Regions from separate parts of the Pseudoalteromonas sp. GABNS16E genome, predicted to be linked through region 4. Evidence: predicted binding sites of a transcription regulator. Region 4 holds the regulator's gene; each other region holds the start of a gene.
The links. The regulator sigma-54, encoded in region 4, starts transcription at its own class of promoters, with help from an activator protein. The targets are predictions, from matches to a motif close to GTTGGCACGNNNNTNGNNT.
Positions count from the first base shown of each region.

Region 1: a site for sigma-54 is predicted at 3,002-3,020, ahead of dps (DNA starvation/stationary phase protection protein Dps). Genes of this name have one in related genera too.
Region 2: a site for sigma-54 is predicted at 2,835-2,853, ahead of PSI06_RS04975 (FlgO family outer membrane protein). Genes of this name have one in related genera too.
Region 3: a site for sigma-54 is predicted at 5,454-5,472, ahead of PSI06_RS12555 (amidase family protein). Genes of this name have one in related genera too.

Region 1 is NZ_JAQREZ010000048.1:17,592-25,024, forward strand. Features, by position in the region: gene PSI06_RS16540 (mechanosensitive ion channel family protein) at 1-568, opposite strand, end outside; gene PSI06_RS16545 (DUF2189 domain-containing protein) at 825-1,604, shown strand; gene PSI06_RS16550 (hypothetical protein) at 1,694-2,473, opposite strand; gene dps (DNA starvation/stationary phase protection protein Dps) at 3,084-3,599, shown strand; gene PSI06_RS16560 (alkaline phosphatase PhoX) at 3,850-5,217, opposite strand; gene PSI06_RS16565 (hypothetical protein) at 5,424-6,572, shown strand; gene PSI06_RS16570 (hypothetical protein) at 6,858-7,433, shown strand, end outside.
Region 2 is NZ_JAQREZ010000007.1:90,903-98,335, reverse strand. Features, by position in the region: gene PSI06_RS04995 (hypothetical protein) at 1-293, opposite strand, end outside; tRNA gene PSI06_RS04990 (tRNA-Arg) at 529-605, opposite strand; gene PSI06_RS04985 (FlgO family outer membrane protein) at 816-1,493, opposite strand; gene PSI06_RS04980 (FlgO family outer membrane protein) at 1,502-2,194, opposite strand; gene PSI06_RS04975 (FlgO family outer membrane protein) at 2,208-2,801, opposite strand; gene PSI06_RS04970 (SPOR domain-containing protein) at 2,961-3,539, opposite strand; gene PSI06_RS04965 (SPOR domain-containing protein) at 3,751-4,449, opposite strand; gene galU (UTP--glucose-1-phosphate uridylyltransferase GalU) at 4,830-5,708, opposite strand; gene PSI06_RS04955 (thymidylate synthase) at 5,728-6,579, opposite strand; gene lgt (prolipoprotein diacylglyceryl transferase) at 6,592-7,395, opposite strand; gene PSI06_RS04945 (sulfite exporter TauE/SafE family protein) at 7,406-7,433, opposite strand, start outside.
Region 3 is NZ_JAQREZ010000029.1:9,182-16,614, reverse strand. Features, by position in the region: gene PSI06_RS12590 (catalase) at 1-1,375, shown strand, start outside; partial or broken gene PSI06_RS21490 (ankyrin repeat domain-containing protein) at 1,443-1,783, shown strand; gene PSI06_RS12575 (alpha/beta hydrolase family protein) at 2,176-3,042, shown strand; gene yddG (aromatic amino acid DMT transporter YddG) at 3,063-3,983, opposite strand; gene PSI06_RS12565 (TetR/AcrR family transcriptional regulator) at 4,159-4,812, shown strand; gene PSI06_RS12560 (putative 4-hydroxy-4-methyl-2-oxoglutarate aldolase) at 4,816-5,298, shown strand; gene PSI06_RS12555 (amidase family protein) at 5,645-6,853, shown strand; gene PSI06_RS12550 (gamma-glutamyltransferase family protein) at 6,850-7,433, shown strand, end outside.
Region 4 is NZ_JAQREZ010000016.1:21,829-29,261, reverse strand. Features, by position in the region: gene rapZ (RNase adapter RapZ) at 1-836, opposite strand, end outside; gene PSI06_RS08785 (PTS sugar transporter subunit IIA) at 856-1,308, opposite strand; gene hpf (ribosome hibernation promoting factor) at 1,313-1,600, opposite strand; gene PSI06_RS08775 (RNA polymerase factor sigma-54) at 1,628-3,127, opposite strand; gene lptB (LPS export ABC transporter ATP-binding protein) at 3,197-3,922, opposite strand; gene lptA (lipopolysaccharide transport periplasmic protein LptA) at 3,919-4,467, opposite strand; gene lptC (LPS export ABC transporter periplasmic protein LptC) at 4,457-5,011, opposite strand; gene kdsC (3-deoxy-manno-octulosonate-8-phosphatase KdsC) at 5,008-5,559, opposite strand; gene PSI06_RS08750 (KpsF/GutQ family sugar-phosphate isomerase) at 5,560-6,531, opposite strand; gene PSI06_RS08745 (calcium/sodium antiporter) at 6,534-7,433, opposite strand, start outside.

The sequences.
Region 1 (7,433 bases), on a different contig from region 4:
CATCGTATGCCACACCAAAGTGCATATCTACGCCACGAATAGGGTGATGCGAATGATTAATAATTTGCGCTCCCCAAATTTGGCTATTTGGGATAATAACTTGCTGATTATCGAACGTTTGCAAAATAGTTGTAAACATATCAACCTCGGTCACTTTACCAAAGCGCCCTGCGGCTTCAATAAAGTCGTTTACTTTGTAAGGTCTAAATATAAGTAACATTACACCTGCAGCTAAGTTAGACATAGCACCTTGCAGCGCTAACCCAATAGCTAAACCTGCCGCACCTAATAGCGCAATAATTGAAGCTGTTTGCACACCAAAGCGGTTTAACACGGCAATAAATACAAACGCTAAAATAACATAGCGCGCCATACTGCCTAAAAAGCGAAACAGCGTGTCATCAAAGTGAGTATATTTATGGCATAAACTAATAATCATATTACGCACTTTACCCGCAAGCCATAAGCCTATTAGTAATATAACAATTGCCATTAGAATATTTGTTGCCCACATTACTGCTGCCGGCAAATACTGATTTACATCAATATTATTTATTATCTCGTCCATTTTATTGTTCCTGTTAGACTGGTTGTAAATATAAAATCACATTAAACACTTAATGTTAACTTTTTATTAACCAAATTACGAATTTTTACTTATTCGCTGTATTTGCCTTTCATTTTTATCACCAATAACAGTTACAAAAACAAATCAGTACATAAATTGACCGAAAATATTTTTTATTGCGTATATATTGTTCAATTTGTAAATAAAGCCAATGTGTTCTAAACCTTTAAGAGACACCTTGTTAAGGAGCGTTGTTATGCCAACAACAAATACGATTAATAAACACTCTGAATTTGCCCGCTGCATTGAATGCAATAAGGTAAACACATTTGCGGCTTTTCACTGGCTAGCACTGGCATTTAAAGACATGACCCGTGCGCCCATATTGAGCCTTATTTACGGGGTAATATTTACCATTATTCCTGTTGCTATTGTTTACTGGGCAATGTTTACAGGTACATATTTAGTAATACTGCCTGCAACCGTGGCGTTTGCATTAATAGGCCCAGCCTTTGCGGCAGGCCTTTACGATGTAGCATGGGAGCTTGAAAAAGGCCATAAACCCACACTTAGCCACTCTATAAAGTCGATGTTTAGAAACCCAGTAGGCGAATGGGGCTTTGCAATAATGCTAATGGTTATCATGATTGCTTGGATGCGTTTAGCTGCGCTTGTGCATGCTTTATATCCTAGCCACGCCAATCCCACCTTTGAAGAGTTATCGGCGTTTTTAACGTTAGGCAGCATAATAGGAGGGGTATTACTGGTGACTGTATTTTCGCTTTCTGCTTTTGCTCCACAAATAATGATGGAGCGACGAGTAGATATTATGACCGCTGTAATCAGCTCTATGAACGCTGTAAAAACTAACTTTGCCGCTATGGTGGTATGGTCAATTTGTATATTTGTATTGGTAGCTGTTGGTTTTGCTACCGGCGCCACGGGCTTTATTGTAATTATGCCTTTGCTTAGTTACGCCAGTTGGCATGCTTATATTGCAGTTATTAAAACCAAAAAACCTCGTGGTTATGAGTAACAACCAACCACTTAAAGTTCCAACCACACTGACTAAAAATAGCGCCAAAAGGCGCTATTTTTTTATCAGCCTAGCAAAGCAAGCTTTGCTTAAAATACCCAAATAGCATGTAAAAAGGGCTGGTTTTCTATTTTATTAGTCCCTAACTTGTTGTACCAATAGCGCCACTCTACCCCTACCATTAACTGTTGCGGGTTTAAATTAAAGTTTTGCCCTACATCCCAATGCACAGCGGGTTGAGCAAGCAACCACTCATTAACTTTATTGCCTAGTTCGTCATCACGCCCAGAAATATATTCTACGTGGCCGGTAAAATAAAATGCTTGGCTAGCTAGTGTAAAAGGAGCACCCCATGCAAGGTCTATAAAAATGCTGTTGTCTTGCTTGGCTAGCTGTTCTTTTTCCACGCCGCCGTTGGCATCAATGTAACCTGCAAAAGTAGTTGTTAAAAAATCAAAGCCTGGGGCATCCCAGCTGAGCTTGATGCCTGGGGTGTATTTCATTAACCCCTCTTCACCGGCGTTTATACCAAACACTAAACCTGTGTCTTTTATTGCACCATAACGCACAGAGGTATCAAAGGCTTTTGATAAGCTAAGTGTTGTGTACCACTCGCCATATATACCCGTATCTTGAAAACCATCACTAAGGCTGTCGTTTAAAAAGTCGATAAAAAAGTAATTATCACCTAAGTCATGCTCTGAGGCATGCTCTATGGTGTAGGTGCGTGTAAATGACGACTCCCCGGTAAAGGGATTTAAGGCATCGCCAAAATTTGTGTGAAGCTGTGTGACGCTCCAATTTTCTGCTAGTGCTGAGTGAGACAAAAGCAGTATAGATGTTGTAAACAGTGCTTTTAAAAAATTCATAATTTATTTACATAACCCCAATTAAAATGCGGCGGGAGTATATCAGTGAGCATTCACCAACTAAAGAGATTAAATAAGCACAAAGGCTGATTTTTAAAATCTAAGCAGTAAAGCCCAGTAGCGCGGCTTTAAAAGAGCAGCGTTAGCCCTGTATAAAACACCTGAATTAATCATTACGAAGGTAATAAATAAGCACCTTTATATTTTGTATACCCTTGCTTAGCTTATTTACTGGGTTTTATTTAGAGGTTGTAGCGCATGCAATATTAAGGTGAGCTTTAAAGGCAATTTAATAACGGCATGAATTGTAAGGCTAGGTACTTTAGGTAGCTGTATTACACTGACTATGCCTTATTGAGCATAAACAAATTTCAACTCAATCGATAAACAGCCACAGCTTTTTACTACTGTGCACAATTTACAAAAATAAGTGCATAAAATTCATATTCTACGTCTCTCCCTTTTTAACCCTACGTACCCAAGTAAAAATAAAACATTAAATATCAATAGCTTAAACAAATAAACTTGGTAGGCATAGGCTTTGCTTCATGTATTGCAAGTTAAATGGTAGCAATGGCTACATACAACAAATTACACAACGGGAGACATTATGAGTAACTCACAACACCCAATTGAATTTACAGCCCCAGGTATGGATAACGAATCAGCAAAAAAAACAATTGAAACACTCGATAACCGACTCGTAGCGCTTTTAGACTTACAACTTACTTTAAAGCATATTCACTGGAATGTAGTAGGCCCAAGCTTTATTGGTGTGCATGAAATGTTAGACCCACAAGTCGATGCTATTCGCGAAATGACCGACACCATCGCAGAGCGTATTGCTACATTAGGCGGTACGCCACAAGGTACACCTAAGTCAATTGTAGATCGCCGCACATGGGAAGAATACTCATTAGGTAAAGCTTTTGTAGTAGAGCATTTAGGTGCATTAGACAAAGTATACAGCGGCGTAAACGCCGACCACCGCAAAGCCATTGGTACGCTGTCTGAATTAGACCCAGTATCAGAGGATATGATCACCAGCCAGCTAGGTGACTTAGAACAGTTTCAATGGTTTGTACGTGCACACATTGAATCGTCTGCAGGTAAACTAAATCATTAATTTATTACCCACTTTGCCATACAAGGAATGTTAATAAGAGCTAAAGGACTAGTAAAGATACAAGGATACGTTACATAAGTAGGTACAGGATGAAGTGCAAACTACAAGGACCCGTTGCTTATTACATAAAGGATGTAGTAAATGCACCAAGGATGATTAAAGCTTGCTAACGGATTTGGTAAACCTACAAGGATTGTTAAAATACAAACGCCTAGTATAGGCATGCTAAGCGTTTGTATTTTTTACCACTTTAAAGCTTAAAACTATCCCAAGGACCAGTAATAGCCAACGTTTTAGTTGGCATGTATACGTTTACAAACAAGGTTTGCCCGTCAGGTGAAAAACACGCCCCAGCAAGCTCTGTTTGCGCATGCAATTTAGCAAAGTTATACACCTCTCCTTTGGGTGTCACCCCGCGTAAATGGTTATTCACCGTGTCTGTGTATTGATCCTCACATACAATTAAATGCCCGTTAGGTGCTACCGTTAAATTATCACCAAAGTTGTATAACGACTCGTTTGTACTTTCTACAAATAGTTGTATTTTACCAGGCTCATTTTGCTCTAACTCAGTGCCTTCGTTTTTTGAAGGTGTGTACTTCATTACCTGACCTAACTGCTTTTTGCCCCCATTAGTACAGCAAAAATAAAGCTCATTTTTACCCCAATGTATTCCCTCTCCTCGTGCAAATAAGGCTGCACCTTTTTTATAACCTTGCTTACGTAGGTCATCATTTGGGCTTTTAGGGTTTGTGAGCGTTATCCATTCAACTAAAAGGTCGCTGTGTAATGGCATGGCCGGTGAATCCCAATTTCGGCTATCAAACTGAGGCTGGTTTTTAATTACCATAGCTTGCAATGTGCCGCCTTTATTTAACTTATCGCGATGATGAGGAATAAACCGATAAAACAAACTATCGCCTCTATCTTCAGTTAAATAAACAATACCGGTTTGTGGGTCTATTGCTGCGGCTTCATGATTAAACCGGCCCATATCATATAATGGCTCTGGCTTAATTAGGCCTTTGGCGCTGGCTGGTACCTCAAAAATGTAACCGTGAGATTGAGACAAGCCATCGCTTTTATCCATAACGGTTTCTTCGCAGGTTAGCCAACTGCCCCACGGCGTTACACCGCCTGAGCAGTTTCTTATTGTGCCACACAGCGATAAATACTCTTGCTCGCGCTTTTGCTCTTTTAAGTTATAAATTATATGGCTAGTGCCCCCAGGCAAAGCTACACCATTTTTAAATGAATCATAGGCTAAAGGGGTTTTGTGGTTACTAATTAAATCAGATGCTTTATTAATGTGTTTAGGTTGTAGCTCATGGTTACGTATAAGGGCTACGCGTTCGTTATCTAATGCAATACAACCCATGCCATCAGCACGGTCGGGTACGTCTAAACCATCATCCATTTTATCGCCAAGTGCCGATATAACCCGATAACTAAAGCCTTTAGGTAAATCTAATAAGGCCTGAGGGTCGGCTATTAATGGGCCATAAGCAGGTAACTTTGTTGTTACTTCAGGTAAAGCAACGTTACCCATTGCGCTGCGCGATAAGCCAATAAACGCAAGCGAGCCTGCACTTAATAAAAGCTCTCTTCTAGAAACCATTATTTTATTCCCGTGTTTTTTATTAAATCTATAGTAAATGAAATAACCCGCTAGAAGTGCGGCGCTTTGCTAAATTCATCAAAATGTAATCATGTAACATCCCATCCGTACCAGATATCAGTTAATTCAACTTTAAATAATTGCCCTCACTGTTTAATAGTAGGATAGTAAGTTACTCAAATAACAACGGCTTAATTAGGAGTATCATGATCAAAGTATTACTAGCAACCAGCTTAATTGCCTCTTCATTCGCAGCTTTAAGTAATCCACTCACCGTTGAAGAACAGCGCATTAGCAAAGCGCAAACAGCTATGCCTACTGTGTTAAACGCCTTTAATAAAGAAGTAACCACCTTTGAGCAACAGTTTAAAGCACTCAATAACTTTAAAGAGGCAAAGCAGCTCATTCAAACCTATAGTTTTGAGCTGTGGGAAAGCGCTAAGCAACGCATTATTAAAACTAACAATTACGACGACCGAGCACTTTACTGGGCGCGCTTGCTTTCAAGCAAAATAATACGTACAACCGCAGCTAACGTTGAGCTATCTGACGCGCAAATAAATACGCTGCTAAGCATGCTTGAAGAGGGCAGCCGAGGCCGCACCGATTTAGCTTTTTCATCAGGCAGTGATAAAAAAATTATACTTACCGGATTTGACCCTTTTTTACTCGACAAAAATATCAACCAAAGCAACCCATCTGGGGTCGCCGCATTGTTACTCGATGGCCAAGTTATTAATTACAATGGCGTTAGCGCCGAAATTAACACAGTTATGGTACCAGTACGCTACGAAGACTTTGACCAAGGTATAATAGAATCACTCCTTGCCCCTTACTACGCACTTAATAACGTCGACATGGTTGTAACGGTTAGCATGGGCAGAACCGAGTTTGATTTAGAGCACTTTCCTGGTAAACGCCGCAGCGTAACCGCGCCAGATAACGCCAATATTGTCTACGGCGGTACGCAAACAAGCCCTGTTATACCCCAGTTAAATGGCCGCCCATTACCTGGTAATGAGTTTGTAAAATTTAGCCTACCAGTAAGCGCCATGCAAAACGCCAAAGGCCCATATAAAGTAATCGACAACCGCGAAGTAACTACACTCGATAAAACCTTTAAAGCCGGCTCGTACGGCGCGCTTAAAAACAGTGTTGCGGTAAATGGCGGCGGGGGTGGTTATTTGTCTAACGAAATATCGTATCGTAGTATTCGACTGCGTGACGCGCTAAATTCGAGCATTCCTACTGGGCATATCCATACCCCGCGTATTCAACAATTTGAACCCGAAACAGAAGCCAACATAGTTAAACAAATTAAAGCAATGCTCACGCAAAGCTTAGTGGCGCTGTAGGTTTATAAAAGTAAATTTAAGTGTATTAAAAAAGGGCTATATTTGCCCTTTTTTATTATATTAACCAGTCTTTTGTAATTTTTTATAAGAACTACAATACTTTAACTGCATCGGCTAAATTACCACTAATATAATTAGCTCAAAAACACTAACCCACGAACCACTCTATTAACAGCTAAAAGCCACAGTTTATGTATTCACTTTTAAAGCCAATTTGCAGCTTTACCATAAAGTATCTAGTATTCATAAATCGTGCTTAAATTTGGTACAAAAAAAGGATGTCTAATGTCATTCGAATATACATCTAAAATATTACTCACATTAGCTTTAATGTTAGCGTTAACTGCATGCGGCTCTGGAGGTAATGACTCTAAAATAGCTGAGAATAAAGAAACACTAATATCACCACCTGTAACTAATAACAATCCACAAGGTGATTACAAAATAATTATTTACGGTAATAGCCATAGTTCAAGTTTAGGTACTTTATTAGAAACCATAATTACACATCAACTATCTAACAGCTCAGTACAAACAATGACTGTTGGCGGGCGGTTTTTAGATGAAATAGCCGAAGTAGACTCTAATATAGATAAACTAAGTGAAAATAACTGGAGTCATGCTATTTTTCAAGGCCAGAAATATTCGCAATCAGGAGCCGTTGACTACCCGACCGATGCCACCGAGCGTTTACTCTCAGTTGCTAAAGAACAAAAAACAACCCCCATATTATTTCCAGAGCATCCTCAAAAAGGGGATCCCATAGAAGCAAAGCTGGTTTACGACCTCCATTTATCAATCAGTAAAAAACAACCTAGCTGCATAGCGCCTGTTGGCTTTGTATGGAATCGAGTATTAGAA
Region 2 (7,433 bases), on a different contig from region 4:
AAAGCTAAATGACCAAAGTAATCATCTAATAACTTTATATTGCTTTTATGTGAAGAAAACGACTTCATTTTAGGAACTTCTTCAATGAGGTAACGGGTTAAAAACTCTTTAACTAACCTAGTCTCAGCGTCAGATTTAGAAACAAACAAGCCTTTATCAATTTCAAGTTCGATTTCACTTGCCCACTGTTGTGCAGCAGCTTTAGTCTTGAATGTCTTTGATAGTGGTGCATAACCTTTTTTCCGTATTCTTGCTTGCCACTGCTTGTCTTTTCTTTTAACGAAAGTAGCCATATTTATACCTCCCGAGCTTGAGGTAAAAAATATACAAAGTAAACGCATTCATTTTTTTCTCCCGATTAATTTAATATGGGAGAGTTTGACTTTTAATTTTGGAAGGTTCGATGAACTGTTTTTGGTAAAAGCAGTACAACTATTAAAAAGATAACTTGTTTGGAGCATTTTATAACCTCAATTTTAATTAAAAATAAGGTGTCCCAAAAATGTCCCACGTATATAGTGGTGGAGGTGGCCCGCCCCAGAGGATTCGAACCTCTGACCTCAGCCTTAGGAGGGCCGCGCTCTATCCAGCTGAGCTAGGGGCGGATGTTTTGAGGTTAGCTTTTACTAACCTTAAATTTGCGTTTTATAATAAGTTACACAAAATCAAGTATTCAATTTTTCACATTACCTTTTCCTTAGGAGGGGGCCGTTATATCCATTTAACTAAGAGGCCGCACCGAGCTTACAGCTTACAGCTTACAGCTTACAAAAATTATAACGGCATCTTGTTTTTCATATCAAGCTAAAATTAACTTAATTGCTTGATAAATATATATCTTCTTTGTTTAACACGTACAGCGGTATGAGTTTACGGCTGCTTGCTACAATATGCTTGCTGTGAACATTTATAACGCGGGTGTTTACTGCTACGCCATTTGGGCGGTAAATTAACGTACCTGCTAATACATAGTTAGCCATGCTGCTTTCGCTTAGCTTTTCTATATCGCGAGATAACACGAAGTCGCCTCTGTTTGATACATCAATGTTGTCCATGGTTTTAAAATCTACCACGCCGTAGCCAAATTTTTGCAGCTGATGAATAAACGTCTCTGCTAATTGATTACCCAACTGATTACTTTTATTAAGCGATGCGTCTAAATCTACAATGGTGGTAACCGCTATGTTGATGCTGTTGTTATCGGACGCTTCGGCTTCAAGCGTATCGACTAAATCCAGCGCCATTTGCTCTACATAGTTTGCCAGCGTTTTGTGGTGTTTAAGCGGTGTAAACTGCCTTGCTGTGTCGTACTCACTTTGCTGCTGCACAGATTGGTTGGCATATACTGGCGTGGGTTGGCTACTTTGCGTTACCACGGTGTAATCTGAGCGCGTGTTTATGCTTTCGTTATGCTCATTATTTTGCGTTATTGAACAGCCAGTTAATGCTAACGTTGCCGTTAGCCCCGCTATAGCAGATAGTTTGTAAATCATGGTCAACCTCACTCGCTGGCTTGTTTAAGCATAATTCCGTCGGTGCGATAGCTACTGTTTAGCGCATCAACCACTGATTGAGGGATAAACCCTTGCGCACTGCCCACTACCGCTTTACTTTTAATGCCCACTATTCGTGCATTTACCAGTACGCCACCTTGGTGGCTCACAAGTGTTCCTGCTAATACGTAATTAAAGTTTTGATCTTGGTTTAGCTCTAGGTAATCGCGACTAAATACAAAGTCGCCTGCGGGTGTTACTCGCATATAATCGGTGGTTTTAAAATCGATAACCGGTACTCCAAAACTATGCAGTTCGTGCATAAAGCTTTCGGCTATTTGGTTACCTAACAGGCTTCCATCGCTGTAGTCATCATCTAAAAATACAAAGCTAGAAACGGCAAGTGGCGTTTTGTCGTTTACGTATTGCAGGTTTTCGACCATGTCTTGCATTATACCGCGCACATAATGGTTTATATTTTTGCGTTTTGCAGGGGCACTTTTGGTGTAGTTACTTTGCTTGTTTAAATTAGACTGAAATAACGCTTCATTTGGTGCAGGTGCTTTTACCGCACGTTGCTCTGAAACAAGCTGGGCTGCATTATCTTGCTCAACCTGCTCCGGCTCTGAATGTAGCGAATTTAACATTTGCGAACAGCCAAAGCCTAATGGCAAACATAGGGTAATTAATAGGTTTCTCATGGTGTGCTCCTGATTAATATTCGCTGCGGTACAAAGAGCCGTCACGCTGCTGAATTTTTTCGTTTCCCCACATTACATTTATAGGGATCTCTGTGCTGCCTGCCGACAGTACTTGCTTGTTTTCAATATTAACGAGTCGTGCATTAACTATGTAAGCATGCTGTTGGCGCGTTACAGTGCCGGTGATGACTAAGTCAATATTTTGGCGATTGCGTAATTTACTTAAGTCGCGGCTTAATATGCTGTCTGCGTTTTGCGCTAATATAAGGTTATTGCCAAGGCGGTACTCAACGGTATGATAGCCAAGCTGGGTAAATTGCGTTAATAAGCTTTCTTGAATTTGTAAGCTCAAACCCGAGGCCTGCCCTGCTACTAGCTTAGTATCTAAAGCATCGGCATAAAAAAAACTACTCACACCAATGCGCGCATTGGCATTTAAAGCGCTATTTACATGGTTAAGCTGCGAGGTTAGATTTGCTACATACTCGTTAACAGTATAGGGTGCCATTGCTGCTTTTGGCGCGTCAGTAGGCACACTCGGCTCTGGGGGCGGAACCAAATTGCAAGCAGTTAAATTTAACAATACTAAAGGCAGTAAAAGGCGCATAGTTGCCGTCCTCTTTAAAACATACCGAGGATAAAGCAATTATTATGCCTAATTAACCTAAACTCTGGATAATAAACCTATCTCTAGCCAGAGATAATAAATTTAAGTATCAAGATAGTTCAATATGCTAGTAAGGCTCTTAACCAGAGTTCAGGTTAATTAACTTTGAGGCGTTTTGACGTAGTAGGTTACAAAGCAAGTATTATTGTTTATTAATAACTTACATGCATCGTTTGCTGCTTCTTTTGTTTTAAACGCACCAAGCTTTAATCTATAAAAGATGTGCTGGTCAATCAGTACTTGCTCGGTATTTACTTCAAGCTTATTTGAGGCCGATTGAAATTGCTTTATAGCCGCTTCAAGTACCGCTTTATTTTTATATGCACCCACTTGCACAGCAAACAGCGCATTTGTATTTACAACAGCTAAGTGGTTAGTTTGCTGTGGTTTTGGCTGCGCGTTAAGTTGTTTTAATTTATCTACTGTGCGCTGTAATTCACTTTCTAGCTTTAACAGTCTTTCTAGTTGAGGCTTGGTTTGTTGCCACTGCTGCGCTGACTCTTTGAGTACGGCTAAATCATCTTTTTTAATGAGCACCGCCTGCTTTTGGGCCGTTGCTAGTGCGTGAGCACTGTTTGCTAATGCAAAGCCTAAAACTAATGTGGCTAAAAAATCCTTGTAGTGCAGCATAAGTATGTTGTTAATATGGGTAAGAGTGGGCGCTATTTTAACAGCCAATCAACGCTTAGCAAGTCACGCGTGCTAGGATCTATTGCGCTTTTATACCAATTAGCTTAATTAAGTAATCTATTTTGAGGATAGTAAAACGTATTGATAGCTAGGCAAAAAAATTCGCTATTTAGTTGTTCTAAACGAGATTTATTAACGCAGAACGCAACACGATTAGCCCCGTAAAATAATTATTTATTATTGCGGGTTAGTATCACTATTAAAGTTTAATTGGCCTATCGGTGTAGTTACTTACAATGCAGTCGAGCTTATACATTTTAAATACTTCACAGTCGGCTTTGGCATTTTTAAGGTTTTTATAGGAGCCAAGCTTTAAGCGATAAAAGGTTTTATCATTTATTTTTGCGGTTTCTACGTTGGTTAATATTTTATCTCTAAATAGTGGCGCTGCTTTGGTATTTAGTTCTTGCCAGGCTTTGGCTACATCCTGCTTAGAATCAACCGAGGCAACTTGTAATGCAAATACATGTTTAGGGGTATTAAGCTTTATAGTTTGCTTTTGGTTATTCTTAGCAGCTTTGTAAGTTTGCTGACGACGTGGCTTGTTACTGGCTGTACGCGAAGGCGTGCGAGTGTAACGGCTGCTGTAGGCAGGGCTTGCATTAGATTGTGCAATAGCTTTAGAGTTTATTATATCTATGTGATTAACCAGGTAAGTAATTTCTTTTTCAAGCTTTAAAATACGCTCTATACCGGCGCGTGCTTGCTGCCATTGCATTGCGGCATCTTTTAATTGCGCAAGCTCTAGTGCAGTTATCAATACGTAATCGGGCGTGGTGTTAGGTATTTCATTATCAACAGCAGGTTTAACGGTAGGCGTAATAGAGCACGCCGTGCCAAACGTAAGCGTAAAAAGGCATACAAAAAAGTGTTTATAGTATTTTTTTAATTTAAGCATGTACCCGTTATCCTGAAAGCAGTGCCTGTGCACTTACATTTCAGTTAAACATTCTCACAAGAAAGCGTTTAACTTAGCAATTTAAAAAATGAGCGATTTTTGCTCCCGCACGCTAATTTACCTGCATAGATAAAATTAACATGACCCTTCCGTGAGTTTGGCTTTTAATACAACCTTGATGCCAATTAACATAAAATTTACAATATAAATTACGTTATGTTGCTATATAACGCAAGTCAAATTCAGAACATAATTAAGCGTAGACCATCTTTATTACTGGCGGCGTTAAAATTAAGTAAAGCCTTACCTATTTTGGTATTAATAATTTAGCACTAAAAAAGGCGCCTAAACAGGCGCCTTGGTTGGTAATTTAATAAAAACTAAATTAACGATTTAATAAATGTTTTTAAATCATCTGCAAACTCGTCGCGGCGCAGAGCAAACTCTATCGTTGCTTTTAAGTAGCCTATTTTGCTACCGCAATCGTGGCTGCGGCCTTTCATTGCGTACGCGTCTACTTTTTCTTGCTGCATTAGCATGGCAATTGCATCTGTAAGTTGAATTTCGTTGCCAGCCCCTTGCGGCGTTTTAGCAAGAAGTGGCCAAATGTTTTCGCTCAATACATAACGCCCTACTACAGATAGGTTTGAAGGTGCTTCATCTACTGGCGGTTTTTCTACCATGTTTATAATTGGCGAGCTTTCACCTTGGTGAAGCTCTACGTCACCTAAATCAACAACACCAAATTTGTCTACTTCGTCCATTGGTACTGGCTCAACCATAATTTGGCTGTGCTTAGTTTCTTCAAAACGGGCGATCATCTCTGCTAGGTTGTCTTTTTTAAGGTCGCTCTCTACGTCATCAACAATTACATCTGGCAAAATAACCACAAAAGGTTCGTTGCCAATAATTGGCGCTGCACAGTTAATTGCATGACCTAAGCCTTTGGCTTCGCCTTGGCGTACGTGAATAATGGTCACATCTTTAGGGCAAATTGCCTGTACTTCGGCAAGTAATTGCCGCTTTACGCGTTTTTCAAGCGTGGCTTCTAGCTCAAAGCTGGTATCAAAATGGTTTTCGATAGAGTTTTTACTTGAGTGCGTTACAAGTACAATCTCTTTAACGCCTGCTGCTACCGCTTCATTTACTACATATTGAATAAGCGGGCGGTCTACCACTGGGAGCATCTCTTTAGGGATAGCTTTTGTGGCAGGTAACATACGCGTTCCAAGGCCTGCTACTGGGATCACTGCTTTCATCTTGTTCTCCTTAATCTTATTATACTGAAAACGGATATTGGATTGGTTCGTGGCATTGATAGCCTACTACTTCAAAATCGTCTCGTGTTACCCATGTTTCTATATCTTCTAGTGATTTTATGTTTGGGTTAATATTTAATTGCGGTGAGTCAAACGGCTCACGTGTTAGCTGTACATCGCGCATTAACGGTAACTGGTTTTCGTAAATATGCGCATTAGCAATTTTATGATACGCCTTACCTGCTTTATGGCCGGTAATTTGCGCTACCAATGCCAGTAATACAAAACACTGAATTTGATTAAAATTAAGGCCCAGCGGCACATCGCAACTGCGCTGATACGATGTTAAATACAGCGTGTCGCCAAGCAGCGAAAACGTATGCGTGTGCATACATGGGCGCAAGCAACCAAGCTCAAACTCACCAGGATTATAAAAGGTAATTATTTCACCTCTGTCATCAATCCCGTTTTTTAAGTTATTTATTACTTTAGCAAGCTGATCGAGCGTTGAGCCATCTGGGCGCTGCCAATTACGCCCTTGCACGCCATAAACGCGGCCCATGTCGTCCTCGCCTTTGCGGTTAGGGTTATTTAGCCATGCGTTATTATCGTTTGCGTTTGCATCCCAAGTTTTACAGCCTATATCGCGAAATTGCGCTGCGCTATCGTACCCTCGTAAATAACCTAAAAGCTCTGCTATAGCGGCTTTGTAGTAACTTTTACGAGTGGTGATCATAGGAAATTTATTATTACCTACATCGTATTCTAAGTCGGCATTAATAACGGTTAAGCAGCGCGTGCCTGTGCGTTTGTTTTCTACCCATACACCTTCGTCAACGATGCGCTCACATAATTTTAAATATTGTTTCATGATCTGTTCTTACTATGCCTTTGCTGCGGTTACAGGTTGCGGTTTTTTGTACGCCCAAATTAATAGCCCTAGGCCACCAATTATCATAGGTAACGAGAGTATTTGACCCATTGAGATAAAATCGGCAAATAGGCCAAGCTGCGCATCTGGTTGGCGGAAGTATTCAATACAAAATCTAAATACGCCGTATCCTAATAAAAACACACCGGCTACACTGCCTGCAGGGCGAGGCTTTTTAATAAACCATAATAAAATTAAAAACAGGACTAGCCCTTCAAAAAAGGCTTCGTATAACTGCGATGGGTGACGCGCAAGCGGCCCACCCGTTGGAAATACCATTGCCCATGGCACATCGCTTACACGGCCCCATAACTCGCCATTTATAAAGTTACCAATACGCCCTGCTAATAAGCCAACCGGAACCAGCGGCACCACAAAATCTCCCACTGCAAATAGTGATTTTTTGCGGGTTTTTGCAAATAGTATAATAGCGGTAATAACCCCTAATGTTCCGCCGTGGAACGACATACCGCCTTGGTCAATTCTAAATAAATATAATGGATTTTCTAAAAAGTAACTAAACTGATAAAACAATACATAGCCAATTCTGCCGCCTAAAATAACCCCTAGCATGCCGTAAAAAAGCAAGTCGCTAACTTGCTCTTTAGTCCAACCAGAGTTTGGTTTTTCGGCTTGACGATTAGCAAACCACATCGCAAACGCAAAACCAATTAAATACATTAAACCGTACCAACGTACGCTTAGCGGTCCAACAGAAAAAATTATTGGATCGATTTGAGGAAACTCAAGTGCCATAAATAAACCTTTAGCTAAAAACCATTTTAAGTGCGATG
Region 3 (7,433 bases), on a different contig from region 4:
TGTATTACTTGAAGACGTACACCTAATTCAAAAGCTACAACGTTTTGCACGTGAGCGTATTCCTGAGCGTGTAGTGCATGCGCGTGGTACAGGTGCACACGGTGTGTTTGTAGCGTCTAAAGAATTAGATGACTTAACAATTGCTGCACCGTTTGCAGAAGCGGGTAAAGAAACTGACGTATTTGTACGTTTTTCATCAGTAATTCACTCAAAAGGTAGCCCAGAAACACTACGTGACCCACGTGGTTTTGCTACTAAGTTTTACACCGACCAAGGTAACTGGGATTTAGTAGGTAACAACTTACCGGTATTCTTTATTCGTGATGCGATTAAATTTCCAGACATGGTTCACTCGTTAAAGCCGTCACCGGTAGATAACATTCAAGATCCTAACCGCTTTTTTGACTTTTTCTCATACGAGCCAGGTTCTACTCACATGTTAACGTGGGTATACAGCGACTACGGTACACCAGCAAGCCTACGTAAAATGGACGGCTGGGGCGTACATGCTTACAAAATGATTAATAAGTCTGGCGATGTTAAATACGTTAAGTTTCATTGGGTAAGCCAACAAGGTATAGACAACCTTGATGCTAAAGAAGTAAACGAAGTGCAAGGTAAAGACTTCCAACACTTAACACGCGACCTATACAGCGAGATTGGTAAAGGCAACTTCCCTAAGTGGGATCTATACATTAAAACCCTTGATCCGTCGCAGTTAGATGACTTTGACTACAACCCATTAGATGCAACAAAAATGTGGTTAGACGTTAAAGAAACTAAAGTAGGCACCATGACCCTAAACCGTATGCCAACTAACTTCTTCCAATCTACAGAACAAGTTGCAATGGCACCGGCAAATGTAATTCCGGGTATTGAGCCATCTGAAGACAGACTTTTACAAGGGCGTGTTTTCTCTTACGCCGATACGCAAATGTACCGCTTAGGTGCTAACCACCAACAATTGCCAATTAACCGTGCAAAAGTTGAAGTGGTTAACTACAACCAAGACGGCGCAATGAACTACGGTAATACAACAAGTAACGTGAACTACCAACCAAGTCACGAAAACGTTGCAAAAAACCCAATTGCACGCAGAAGTAACACAGAGCTAAAAGGCTACGTACAACAAGCAGCAATTAAAAAGCAGCAAAACTTTGCTCAAGCGGGTGTACTTTACCGCAGCTTTAGCAAGCAAGAGCGCACTAACTTAGTTAACAACTTAGCCGGCGATTTAGGCAAAGTGAAAGACAGCAAAGTTATGCACAAAATGCTTAGCCACTTCTACAAAGCAGATAGCGAATACGGTACACGCTTAACTAACGCTGTAAACGGCGACATGAAACAAGTTAAGCAACTAGCCGCTAAGCTTTAATGTTTTACCCAACCTGTAAGTTATTGAGGAAAGCCTAGCTTTCCTCTTTTTTAAAAAGGTAAACAGTATGCGTAAATTACTTATTATATTTACTTTAGTGATGAGCTTTTCAGGCTTTGCCAATGAGCCACAAAGCCCTGTAACGGAACAAAGCACCGCCCAGTCGCAATACGACAGCTTACTTGCTTATTACTTTGCAGCCGCACGCACCGACGACACCGCGGTAACACAGCCCTAATGGCCGCCATATTTAGAGGCGAATTTAGTATAGCTAAAACACTTGTAGGCCTTGATTGCGACAACGCACATCAAAACAAAGCCGGTCAAACAGCCGAGCAATTTGCACAAAAATTTGGCCAACAAAAAGTGCTCGATTTATTAGCACAGGTAAACAGTAAATCTAATTAATCAACTTTTAATATACCCATTTGCCCGTTATTGTTAGTGACAATAAGGCTACATTAGCAGCCAATAACCAGGCTTTAGCAAAATAAGTAGTACCCTTTAGTTATTTAAACCTTCCTCTCGCCCCATTTCATCTGGGGCGTGGTTTAATACCAACGCCAATAAATAGCTGATCTATTTTACTTGCTAAAACAACCCGTTTCTTTGTTGTAATTTTCGTTAAGGGAGCAACCATTTACAGCAATTTACGCCTAAACAGAATTGTTTATTCGGAATAAAATTTAAAACACATACTTAATGGGGTTGATATAAACAACGCACTCCCCTCTTGCCGAAACTGGTCTAACCAGATATTATTTTTACCTGTGTACTTTATATGGGAAATAATAATTCTAATGACCGCACCACACTTTGAGCACACCACTATTACCTGTAATAACAGGCAAACCCTAAGCGCCCGTGTATTTACACCCACCAGCGCTATTAAAGGTGCGGTGATGATTGCCCCTGCAACCGGTATAAAGCAGCAGTTTTATGCAAACTTTGCTACTTACTTACAGCAACATGGCTTTGGCGTTATTACTTTTGATAACAGTGGCATTGGCCAATCGCTTAAACGCAGCATTAAAAAAAGCAAAGCCAGTTTACAAAGTTGGGGTGAGCAAGACATGCCTGCGGTGCTTGAGCATTTGCAAAGGCTATTTCCTAATACGCAGTATCATTTAGTGGGTCATAGCGCCGGCGGGCAATTAGTGGGGCTAATGCATAACGCCAACGAGCTAAGCTCCGCGTTTAATTTTGCTTGCTCGTCGGGTAAATTAACTAATATGAGCTTAGCGTATCAGGTTAAAGCACACTTTTTTATGAATGGGGTTATACCCTTTAGTAATGCCTTGTTTGGTCATACTAAATCGCAGTGGTTTGGCATGGGCGAGCCCCTACCTAAAGGCGTAGCTAAACAATGGCGAAAATGGTGTAACGCCCAAGGGTATGTGCAATCAGCATTTGGTGATACCGTATTCCAACACTGTTACAACACGCTTTCTATGCCCTCAATATGGGTTAATGCTACCGATGACGATATTGCTAACAATGCAAATGTAGCCGATATGCTCTCGGTTTTTCCTAAGTTAAAAGCACAAACCCTAACCTTAAACCCTCACGACTATGGTTTGAAGGAAATTGGTCATATGAAATTTTTTAGCAAAAAATCTGACGGATTATGGCCACTTGCGCTTAACTGGCTAAACAAACACAGTTAAAAAAGGATGCGTTTACACCGTTAATTTACGGCGTTAATTTGCTTTTTAACTGGTTTCTCACGCGTTACGAAATAGCACACGAGTGAGCCGCCAGTTACCATTATTACTCCTTGCCAAAACGAGGCACTAAGCGTAATTGATAAATAAAACGCCGAAATAATCGCCGAAAAAACCGGCGTAAAATACGAAAGCGTACCAAGCAACATTAAGTTACCGCCAATAATAGCTTGGTTCCAAAGAGCATACCCGCTGCCAACAACCACACCAGCTAACACAAGCGTTACGGTCGCGTGCAGTGTAAAGGTCATTTTTGACTCGTCACTTAATCCATACAACACCCATAAGCTTAGTGCCGTGGCGATAAAAAACAGCACAATGGCATTTTGCCCATTGCTATTTTTTTGAGTAATTACACAGTAAACAGACCAAATAAAAGGTGCTACAAACGCCAACAAGTAAGCCGTTGGGTTACTGGCAAAATTACCCATAATACTGTTAAGAGATAACCCGCTATCGCCACCAACGCACCAAGCCACACCAAAAAAAGCGAGCAGCATACCGGGGTAAATCCAAACACTTACTTTACTACGGTTAACTATAATACTGAGCAAAATGGTAAGTGTGGGCCATAAATAATTTATAACTGCCATTTGTACCGCTTGGTGGCGATTATTAGCAAGCCCTACAAACAGCGCTAAACACACCTCGTAAAGTGCAAATAAAGCAGTGCCCCAAATAATATAACGCTTATTAAACCCAGCAAACTTGGGCCGTCCCATTACCAAAATTAAAAACAGCGCGCTTACACTGTACATAAGTGCCGCCCCACCTATGGGGCCAAATAACTCCGAAACATCCCTGAGCAAAGCCACTAAACAACTCCATAATAAAATAGCGGCAATGCCATAGAGCGTGTATTTATGATTAGAAAAAAAGTCCATTAACTACCTAAAAGTACTACTTATGTTTGACGTTACGCTAACAGTAATTAATGGGTTAAACAATTGTTGCTCATCATTTATTGTTATAAAGATGTTTTTGGCCTGCACTTAAGTGTTTGACCTTTTGGTCAGTAAAGTTACAATCATTCAACACGTTAAAAACAGCATCGCCATAATGAGCACACAAACAAAGCCAAATAAAAAAGAACTCACCCGAGTAAAAAACCAAACATTAATACTCGATGCCGCCGAGCAGTTGTTTTCTCAGCTTGGTTACGATGGCACCAGTATGAGTATGGTTGCCAAAGAAGCAGGCGTTCCTAAGGCCAATATTTTATATTATTTTAAAAGCAAAGACGGCCTATACGAAAACGTAATAGACCGCATTATCGCGCACTGGAACTTAGGCTTAGATAACGTAACCCCTGAGGACGACCCTGCACATGTGTTGTATCACTATATTAAAAGCAAAGTAATACTTGCCGTAAACCAGCCGCTGCAATCACGTTTATTTGCCAGTGAAATACTGCGCGGCGCTCCTTATTTGCAAAACTACTTTAGAACCAACACACGCCCGTGGGTAAAACAAAAGGTAGACGTGTTTCAGGCCTGGATAGATGCAAACAAAATGGATAATGTTGACCCTTACCATTTATTATTTACCATTTGGTCAACTACGCAGTACTACGCCGACTTTCAGGCCGAAGTGCTACTGGTAATGAACAAGTTAGAATACGACGAAACCGATGTGGCACAAATAACGCAATCAACTGCCCACATAATTTTAAAAGGTATTGGTTTAAAAATACCTGAGCACAGTGAGGCTTAACCCATGGATAATTTTACCACCCCAGACTTATTTGACGATCACCGCAATAGCGTACAAGTTGCCGACAGCGGCCTGCGCCACTTTGGTAAAAAAACCACGTTTAGTGGCCAAGCAGTTACCGTTATCTGCCCAGACGATAACTCGTTTGCCGCCGACATACTGCATGAAAACGGCAAGGGTAAAGTACTGGTTATTGATGGTTTTGCTAGCAAACGCTTTGCTTTTATAGGCGATATTATGGCGGAGCGCGCGTTAAAAAACGGCTGGGAAGGCGTGATTATTAACGGCTGTTGCCGCGACATTGAAATACTTGCCACTATGGATTTACCGGTTATGGCACTTGGCTCAACCCCGCGCAGTACATTAAAGCGTGGCTTTGGAGATAAAAATCAAACAGTGACCATGCTTAGTGCCACAATTAACCCTACCGATTGGCTATACGCCGATGTAAATGGCTTAATTATTAGCCCTAACGCATTACTATAAACGCCACACTTGCAACCAAGTTGGTGCAATCACGCACCAACTTGGTGTGTTTTCACCTCTAAATTACGCCTTCTTTAATACTTATATTTTTATAAATATCTGCTAAATCCCATACTAACCAAACAAAACCTGACCGAACGGACAACTTTGTTGCATTTGGCATTGCTTTTGCTTAGCTTTTAGGCAATATAATAGCTAACCGATTAAAAAGCGGATCAGGCTCTGTAAAATAAAAATAAGATGTTACGCAGTGGGCTGAAAAATAATAATAACTAATTCGTCTTTTTAATCACCCTAAATCTGATTATAACCAGTTGGTCAGATTTACTTTATAACGAGTGGTGATATGAGTACCAAAACAGATAATAATTTTACCGGTATTTTTTGTGACCATGGCCCTAACGCATGGCAAACACAAACCCACGGCACACTTGTAAATAAGCGCCTTGCGGTAAAAGATGTATTTGCTGTTAAAGGCGAGCGCAACGGCGCAGGTAACCCAAGCTGGTTTAAAGCAGCAAAACCTGCACAGCAAACAGCAAGTGCCGTAAACAAACTAATGAATGAAGGCTGTAGCTTTACAGGCTTTACCCATACCGATGAGCTGGCCTACAGCTTAGAGGGCAATAACATTCACTATGGTGCAGCACAAAACCCAAAACTTAAAGGCCATGCAAGTGGCGGCTCAAGTATGGGCTCGGCTGCAGCTGTGGCGGCTAACCTAGCCGATATTGGCTTAGGTACTGATACTGGTGGCTCTATAAGGATACCGGCAAGTTATTGTGGCTTATTTGGTATAAGGCCAAGCCATAACGTAATTGAAAAAGATGGCCTAATACCGCTAGCGCCCCCATTTGATACCATTGGCTGGCTTACGCAAAATGCAGAGCTGCTAAGCGATGTAGGCAATGTACTGTTACCAAATCAAGCTATTAATAACGTTGATACTTTAGTTATTTGCGAGCCATTATTTGAGCTGGTTGACCCTGTTTTACAAGCCCCACTTAAACAATTGCTTGAAAAAACCAAACCTTACTTTAAACACCATAAAGAATTTGAACTGCCTAACAGCAGCTTATTAAACGAACTGGCTGACAGCTTTAGAATACTGCAAGGGCGAGCAATCGCAAAAACGCATAAAGATTGGCTTCAATTGCCAGGGCTACTTCCCCAGTTTGCTCCGGCAATTGCGGCACGTTTTAACATGGCGCTTGCCCTAACCGCCCAAGAAGAGCAAGAAGCACTAAATGTACAAACCCAGTGGCAAACACTAATCGCTAAAAACCTAAACACAAACAGCTGTTTATTTTTGCCAACCACACCCACAACTGCACCTAAATTGGGCGCCGACACAAGCGCCTTACGCATGCAAATAATTACCTTATCGGCCATTGCGGGCTTGAGCCGCTCGGCGCAAGTACACTTACCATTGGCTAATTTAGAAAATGGCTACCCGTATGGGTTTTCATTAATGATGAGCCACGGCAACGATAAAAGCCTACTTGCCTGCGTACAACAATTAGCTGCCCATTTTAAACAGGACACACTTGCATGAGCACACACAACATTGCCTTTACTGCCCCGCATTTTGCAGCAACCGAGGCAGGCACCTTAATACTAAAACAAGGCGGTACAGCCACCGAAGCCATGGTAGCGGCAGCGGCTGCTATTAGCGTGGTATATCCGCATATGAACTCAATTGGCGGCGACAGTTTTTGGCTTATTGATAACCCAAACCAAAGTATACCCACTGCCATTGATGCCTGCGGGCGCGCACCAAACGATATAAGCGCCTATAGCAATGAGCCACACATACCAGAGCGCGGCGGTTTAAGCGCGCTTACTCAGGCTGCAACATTACGCGGCTGGCAAAAAGCCCTTGCGGTAGATGAGCACGCTGCTCTTTCGCTAAGTACTATTTTAGCCCCAGCCATAAAGCTCGCGCGCGAAGGCTTTACAGTGTCTAAAAGCTTGCAAGCAGGCTGCGAAAAGCTTGCCACCGCTTCAAACACTAACGCAGCCTTTAAAGAACTTTACATACCTAATGGTAAACCGTTGCAAGCGGGCCAACATTTTAAAAACCCAAAACTTGCCAGTATCTTTGAGCACTTAGCCGAGCATGGCTTAAACGCCTT
Region 4 (7,433 bases):
TGCTCACGATGACGAATTTTGACATTCGGATGCGTCATAGCAAAGCTCTCACCAATGGCTTGCGCTAAATAAACCGAGCGGTGTTGACCACCAGTACAGCCAATTGCAATAGTGAGATAACTACGGTTATTACGCTCTAAGTGTGGCAACCAAGTTTGTACAAAGGTCTGAATTTGCCAAGTGAATTTTTGGACTATGCTGTGATTTGCCAAAAAATCTTTTACTGGTTGATCAAGGCCCGTAAGCGGTTTGAGTTCAGGCTCCCAGTGGGGGTTTGGCAAAAAGCGAGCATCAAAAACATAATCAGCTTCTTTAGGTATGCCGTGTTTAAAGCCAAACGATTCAAACGTTACAATAAGTTGCTTATCTTTTTTACCCAGTATTTTTTCGCGAATTGACTCTGCTAATTGGTGCACACTTAAATCGGTGGTATCTAGCATAAAGTCAGCGCGCGTTACGAGTACATCAAGCAGTTCTTTTTCTTTTTTTATTGCTAAATCAAGCGGCAGCGAATCGATGGATAAAGGGTGTAATCTGCGTGTTTCTGAAAAACGTTTGATCAGTGTTTGATCATCACTATCTAAATAAAACAGTGTGGGTTTAGCAAAGTCAGGAAGGTACTCGAGAATATCGTTAAATTCGTCTTGTTCTTTGGGGATATTACGAACATCTATACTAACGGCTATTTTGTCATAGTTATCTGAAACACTTCGCACTAAAGAGGGCAGTAAGTTGACCGGAATATTATCTACGCAATAATAGCCTAAATCTTCAACCACGCGTAAAGCAACCGACTTACCTGAACCAGAACGGCCGCTTATGATAATTAACTCCATTTATAGCCCTTAGTATTTACTACGATTGATCAACAATTACTTGATACAGCTCTGCATCGGTTTTAGCACTACGCAGCTGTTTACAAAATTCTTTGTTGCTCAGTTTATCAGCTATGGTTGCCAGAGTCTTTAGGTGCTGTTGGTTATCGCCATCTGGTACGATGAGTGCAACAAAAATATCAACAGGGCAGTTATCAATAGCATCAAAGTTAACAGGCGTGTCGCTAACAAGTACTAAAGCCAGCGGCTCTTCTACGCCACCCATTCTGCCATGAGGAATGGCGATACCCCGGCCAATGCCAGTACTGCCTAGCTTTTCTCTACTTGCCAGCGCATTAAGAATATCTTGTTGTGGTAAGTAGGGGAGCTTTTCATGAGCAAGCTCACTGATAAACTCTAAAATTCTTTTTTTACTACTAAAAAGGACCGCAGCTTTGCTGCAGTCCTGGCATACTAATGTACTTAATTTCATAATATTAGTGTCTAGCAAGCTTCTCTTTATGTTTTATGACTTGACGATCGAGCTTGTCAATCAACGAGTCTATAGCGGCATACATATCTTGGTGCTCTGTTGAGGCAAATAAATCTGCGCCACTTACATGAATAGTCGCTTCTGCTTTTTGGTTGAGTTTTTCTACATCGAGAATGACATGCACATTGCTAATATGATCTGAGTGCCTTTCTAGCTTTGCAAATTTATTATTTACATAGTCTCTAAGTGAATCAGTTACTTCTACGTGACGACCAGTTAGGTTTAGTTGCATAAGCATTTCCTCTTTGTTTTTTACGTCTTATATCAAACTCTTTCTCTGATTTGACGGTGGAATAGCTAGCGATTCACGGTATTTTGCTATTGTGCGTCTAGCTACTTTAATTCCTTGCTCTGCCAATATATCCGCAATTTTACTATCACTCAATGGTTTAGCTGAGTTTTCCGCGGCAATTAGCTTTTTAATTAGGGCACGTATTGCGGTTGATGAACACTCGCCGCCGTTTTCAGTGCTTACGTGGCTTGAGAAAAAATACTTAAGCTCAAAAATACCACGTGGCGTATGCATATATTTTTGCGTAGTAACACGCGAAATTGTCGATTCATGCATTTCTACCATTTCAGCAACATCGTTTAAAACCATTGGCTTCATGGCTTCGGGGCCATGTTCAAAAAATGCCTGTTGCTGTTTTACAATACAGTTAGTTACCTTAAGCAGCGTGTCGTTTCTGCTTTCAAGGCTTTTTATAAACCATTTAGCTTCTTGTAAGTGAGAGCGAATAAATTGGCTATCACCACTTGATTTTACGGTACGTGACATAGCCGCGTACTGACTATTTACGCGTATTTTTGGCATGCTATCTGGATTTAGCTCTACCACCCAGCGGCCTTTTATTTTTTTAACCGACACATCTGGTATTACATACTCCGACTCTTCCCTTACTATTGTATCTGCAGGTTTTGGGTTGAGGGTATGTATTAGGGTCATGACCTCTTTAAGCTCGTCTTCTTTAAGCTTAGTCTTTTTCATTAATGTACGATAGTCGCGTGCCGCTAATAGATCAATGTGATCGGTTAAGATCATTTTAGTTTGTTCTATAAAAGGGGTGTCTTTATCAAACTGGTTTAGCTGAATGCACAAGCACTCTTGTAAACTGCGCGCGGCTATACCTACAGGGTCAAATAACTGAATACGCTTTAAAACGGCTTCTATTTCATCAAGTTCAACTTCAACTTCGTCATCGTTTTCTTGGTTAAAGCTCTCTAAAATCTCTTCACAACTTAGCGTTAAAATACCCGAGTCATCTACAGCTTCTACAATGGCAATAGCAATGGCTTCATCAGTTGGGCTAAAAGGAGTAAGCTGAAGCTGCCACATTAAATACTCATGTAGCGTTTCAGTAGAGGCACCTTGATAAATAGACTCATCTTCCGGCATTGGGCCTGAGGATGCAGCAGGGGCTGCGCTCATGTACTCATCCCAAGTTACATCCATTGCCATATCATCGCTAACGGTGTCTTTATTTAAAGCTTCGCCACTGTCTTGCTCGTACTCGCTGGTTGTATCGTCAGCCGATGCGCTTACGGTTACATCATCCGTATCTGCTTTTTGTTCATTTTTTCCAGCCGACTCTTCCGTGTAATCTTGCTCTTCTACTTCTAATAGCGGGTTGCTATCAAGTGCTTCTTGTATTTCTTGCTTGAGATCCAATGTACTGAGCTGCAGCAAGCGAATCGCTTGTTGCAATTGTGGAGTCATTGTAAGTTGCTGGCCCATGCGCAGCTGTAATGATTGCCTCATGTATCTCTAACAATCCTTTTATGTTGTTATAATTAATATTAGCAGATGCTTGTAGGTGTGGCTTAAATGTTACAGCCTAAATTGCTCGCCTAAATAAACATCGCGTACAGTTTTGTCATTTAATACGTGTTCTGGGGTGCCAGATGCAATTAGCTCCCCATGAGAAACAATGTAGGCTTTTTCACAAACATCAAGGGTTTCTCTTACATTGTGATCGGTAATTAATACGCCAATGCCACGGTTTTTAAGATGTTCTATTATTTTCTTTATATCTAACACTGAAATCGGATCAACACCAGCAAAAGGCTCATCCAATAAAATAAATTTAGGGTTCGCTGCCAGTGCTCTGGCAATTTCTACACGGCGGCGTTCACCACCAGAAAGCGCCATACCTTGGCTATCGCGAATATGCTGAATACTAAATTCATCAAGTAAGTTGTTAAGCGTTTCTTCTCGTGCGGCTTTATTGAGCTCTTTACGCGTTTCTAAAATAGCCATTAAGTTTTGATAAACTGTCAGCTTTCTAAATATTGATGACTCTTGCGGCAAATAGCCAATGCCTAAGCGGGCGCGGCTGTGCATAGGTAATAACGTAATGTCGTTATCATCAATAGAAATTTTACCTTTGTCGCTAGGTACTAATCCTACAATCATGTAAAAGGTGGTGGTTTTACCTGCGCCATTAGGGCCCAATAAGCCAACAATGCTGCCGGCTTCTACTTCAAGGCCTACATTTTTTACAACTTGGCGGCCTTTATAGCTTTTTGCTAATAGTTCTGCTTTTAAGGTGCTCATGGTTGACCTTCGTTACCTGTTTTTTCTTTAATTTTTGCTTCAACAGGCACTAAAATTGTGTGGACACGATCCGTAGAGTTTTCGTCTTTTTCTGCGCTAATAAGCTGCTGCTGCATATCGTAGGTAATACTTTTAGCATTAATTTTTTGACCGGCTTGCGCGACTTCAGCATCGCCAACAAGCGTTAAAAATCGCTTTGCTACGTCGTAACGTACTTCGTTTGCACTGGCACTCATTACGGTACCATCGTCTTGTTTTTCTTCGAAGTAGGCTGGGCTGCCAGTGGCAATAAGGAGTTGTTTGTTATCCCCTAAGTCTTCACGTTTATGTACTTCGAGTCGGTCGGCTGTAATTTTGCGATTACCATGCACAATTTCGACGTTCTTTTCAAAAATACCTACGTTTTCTTTAAGTTGGCCTTCTTGACGGTCTGCACTAATAGAAATTTGATTTGCTGGCGGTTGAGCCGCAGGCTCAGCAGCAGAGGCGCTAAATGCAAGCATTAGCGATGGGATAATAAGTATTTTAGTGAGTTTATTGGTCATAATATATTGTTCGCGTATGGTTAATTAGTTTTATTACTTCGGTTTTTAAATCGGCTTCAAGGCCTTTACCGACAATTTTTAAATTAGGCCCAGTGACAACCACTGGCTGCTCAGAGCGCATTGTTAGCGCTTTAATGTCGACTTCGATGTTATCGGCATTGATGTTATCTATCATGGCGTTATCAACTAAATTTTTAGCAACAACATTACCTTCTAAAATAAGTTGTTTATCTTCGTAAAGCGTTGCTTCGTCTGCATTTATTCGCCATGTTTGTTTTTCGTTATACAAGGTGAAAATAGGTTTTTCAAAAAATGTAAAACCAAGCTGTTGGTACAGCTCCATTTTAGCCGCTGTGACTTTATGGCTTATTTTACCTTGCTCGTCATAGGCTGTTTGCTTAAGCTCTATAGCGGTGTAATCGGGCTTTGCAATTACTTCAGGTTCTTGCTCTGGCGCTACATTGGTTTGGGTAAAATAAGGGTACCAAAGCCAAACCATACAGCCGATGAATAACGCACTGAGTATAACGCGTGCTGCATTCATGAACTGGTGCCTTGTGTTGTAAGCGCTATGCCATTCTCTAGCATAAGTAAGTCTGTGAGCTCTCTAACGGCGCCAAAGCCGCCAGGCATTTGCGTAGTGTAATGCGATAAGCGCTTAATAAGCGGGTGCGCATCGTTTACTGCAACGGCAAAGCCAACGCGCTCCATTACTGGCATGTCAGGGCCATCGTCACCAATATAGGCTATTTGTTCATCAGTTAACTTTAAAGTGTTTTTGAGTTCTTGATAAGCAATAAGTTTGTCTTCTTGGCCTTGATAAATGTGCTGCACGGTTAAGCTGCTCATGCGAGTTTGTACTATTTCTGAGTGACGCCCCGTAATGACCGCAACTTCAAAACCGCTATTGATCAGCGCTTTAATGCCAAAACCATCTTTTGTATTAAATGCTTTTAATTCTTCGCCTTGGTTACCGAGGTAAATTCGGCCATCAGAAAATACACCATCAATGTCGCATATGAGTAGTTTTACTTTTTTGGCGCGTGCTTTGGCATCATCGCTTAGCGGTTGATAGAGATCTTCAAATTGCATTTATAATACTCCTGCTTTTAAGAGGTCTTGCATATTTAAGGCGCCTATTGGCTGGTTTTTATCATTGACCACAATTAAACCATTAATACGTTTGTTTTCCATTATGTTTAGGGCTTCAGCTGCAAGTATATCGGCCGTGGCGGTTGTGCATGACTTAGTCATAACCTGGCTAATAGCGGTGCTATGTATATCAACTCTTTGCTCTAAAATACGGCGTAAGTCACCGTCGGTAAAAAGGCCGGCAAGCTGTTGATTGTTATCTACAATAGCGGTCATGCCCAGCCCTTTGGCTGACATTTCTATTAACGCGTCTTTAATTGTTTGCGTTACACCTATAATAGGGGTGTTTGTGCCGCTGTGCATTACATCTTTTAAAGTGAGCAACAATCGCTTACCTAAACTGCCGCCAGGGTGAGAGAGTGCAAAGTCATCGGCGGTAAAGCCGCGTGCTTCTAAAAGCGCAACCGCCATTGCATCACCCATCGCTAAAGTGGCAGTGGTGCTTGCAGTAGGCGCTAAACCTAATAAACAGGCTTCTTGTTCTACTTTTATGCATACGTGCACATCGGCAAGTGTTGCCATAGTAGAGAGCGGGTTGCCCGTCATCGATATTATTTTTGCACCAAGACGTTTAAGTACCGGAATAATATTAAGTACTTCGCTGGTTTCGCCCGAGTTTGATATAAGCATAACCACGTCATTTTTGGTTATCATGCCTAAATCGCCATGGCTTGCTTCGCCTGGGTGAACAAAAAAAGCAGGGCTGCCTGTACTTGCAAGGGTAGCAGCAATTTTATTACCAATATGGCCTGATTTACCCATGCCAATAACAATAATCCGGCCTTGGCAATCAAACATGAGCTGACACGCACTATGAAAGTTTTCGTCAACGTATTGCGTAATATCAGCAAGCGCTTGGCGTTCAATGTTTAATACGCGTAAACCTTGCTCTATAAAATTTAGTTGTGCCATTGTTACCCTACTTGACTAAAAATATAACCTTGGTACGCCAAAAATGCGATGAGTAATAGGCCACCTTCTACTCTATTGATACGCTGAGAACCTCTAAAGTTCAATGACATAATAATAAGCGCAAGCGTAGCACCTAACATAATAAGTATGTCGCGGTTTGCAAGTGACGGGTCAACCACTGATGGGTTAATAATACCTGCAAGCGGTAATACCGCTAAAATATTAAATATATTTGAGCCCACAATATTACCGAGGGCTAAATCATCTTCGTTTTTAAGTACACCCGCTACAGAAGCTGCAAGTTCAGGCAAGCTTGTGCCAATAGCGATAATGGTTAAGCCAATTACTAAGTCGCTTAAACCAAAGTATTTAGCAATATCGACTGCTGAACCAACTAAAAAGTGTGAGCTAACAGGTAATAAAACCATGCCGACAATTAGCCATAAAACGGCTTTTTTAGTTGGTACATCGTTAGGAACCTCATCGCAGGCTTCTGAGACAAAAGGGTCATCTTGATTTTTTGCGCGCAAAGAAACCACAATCAAGCCGCCAATAAACACAGCAAATGCAACTAGCAACGCCACCCCTTCGGTAAGTGAGAAGTAGTTGTCTGAAAATACATACCACGTAGCCAAGGATACCAGCATAACAAGCGGCATTTCGCGTTTTAAAGTGCTTGATGACACACTCAAAGGGCGTAGCAGCGCAGTAATACCTAACACAAGTAAGATGTTTGTTATATTTGAACCTACCGCGTTACCGACCGCTGTGTCGGTTTTATTTGCCAAAGCAGCCGAGGCCGATACCATCATTTCAGGGGCCGAAGAACCCATAGCAACAACCGTTAAGCCAACAATTAAAGTAGGGACTCCAAAGTTTTTAGCAAGCGCTGCCGCACCGTA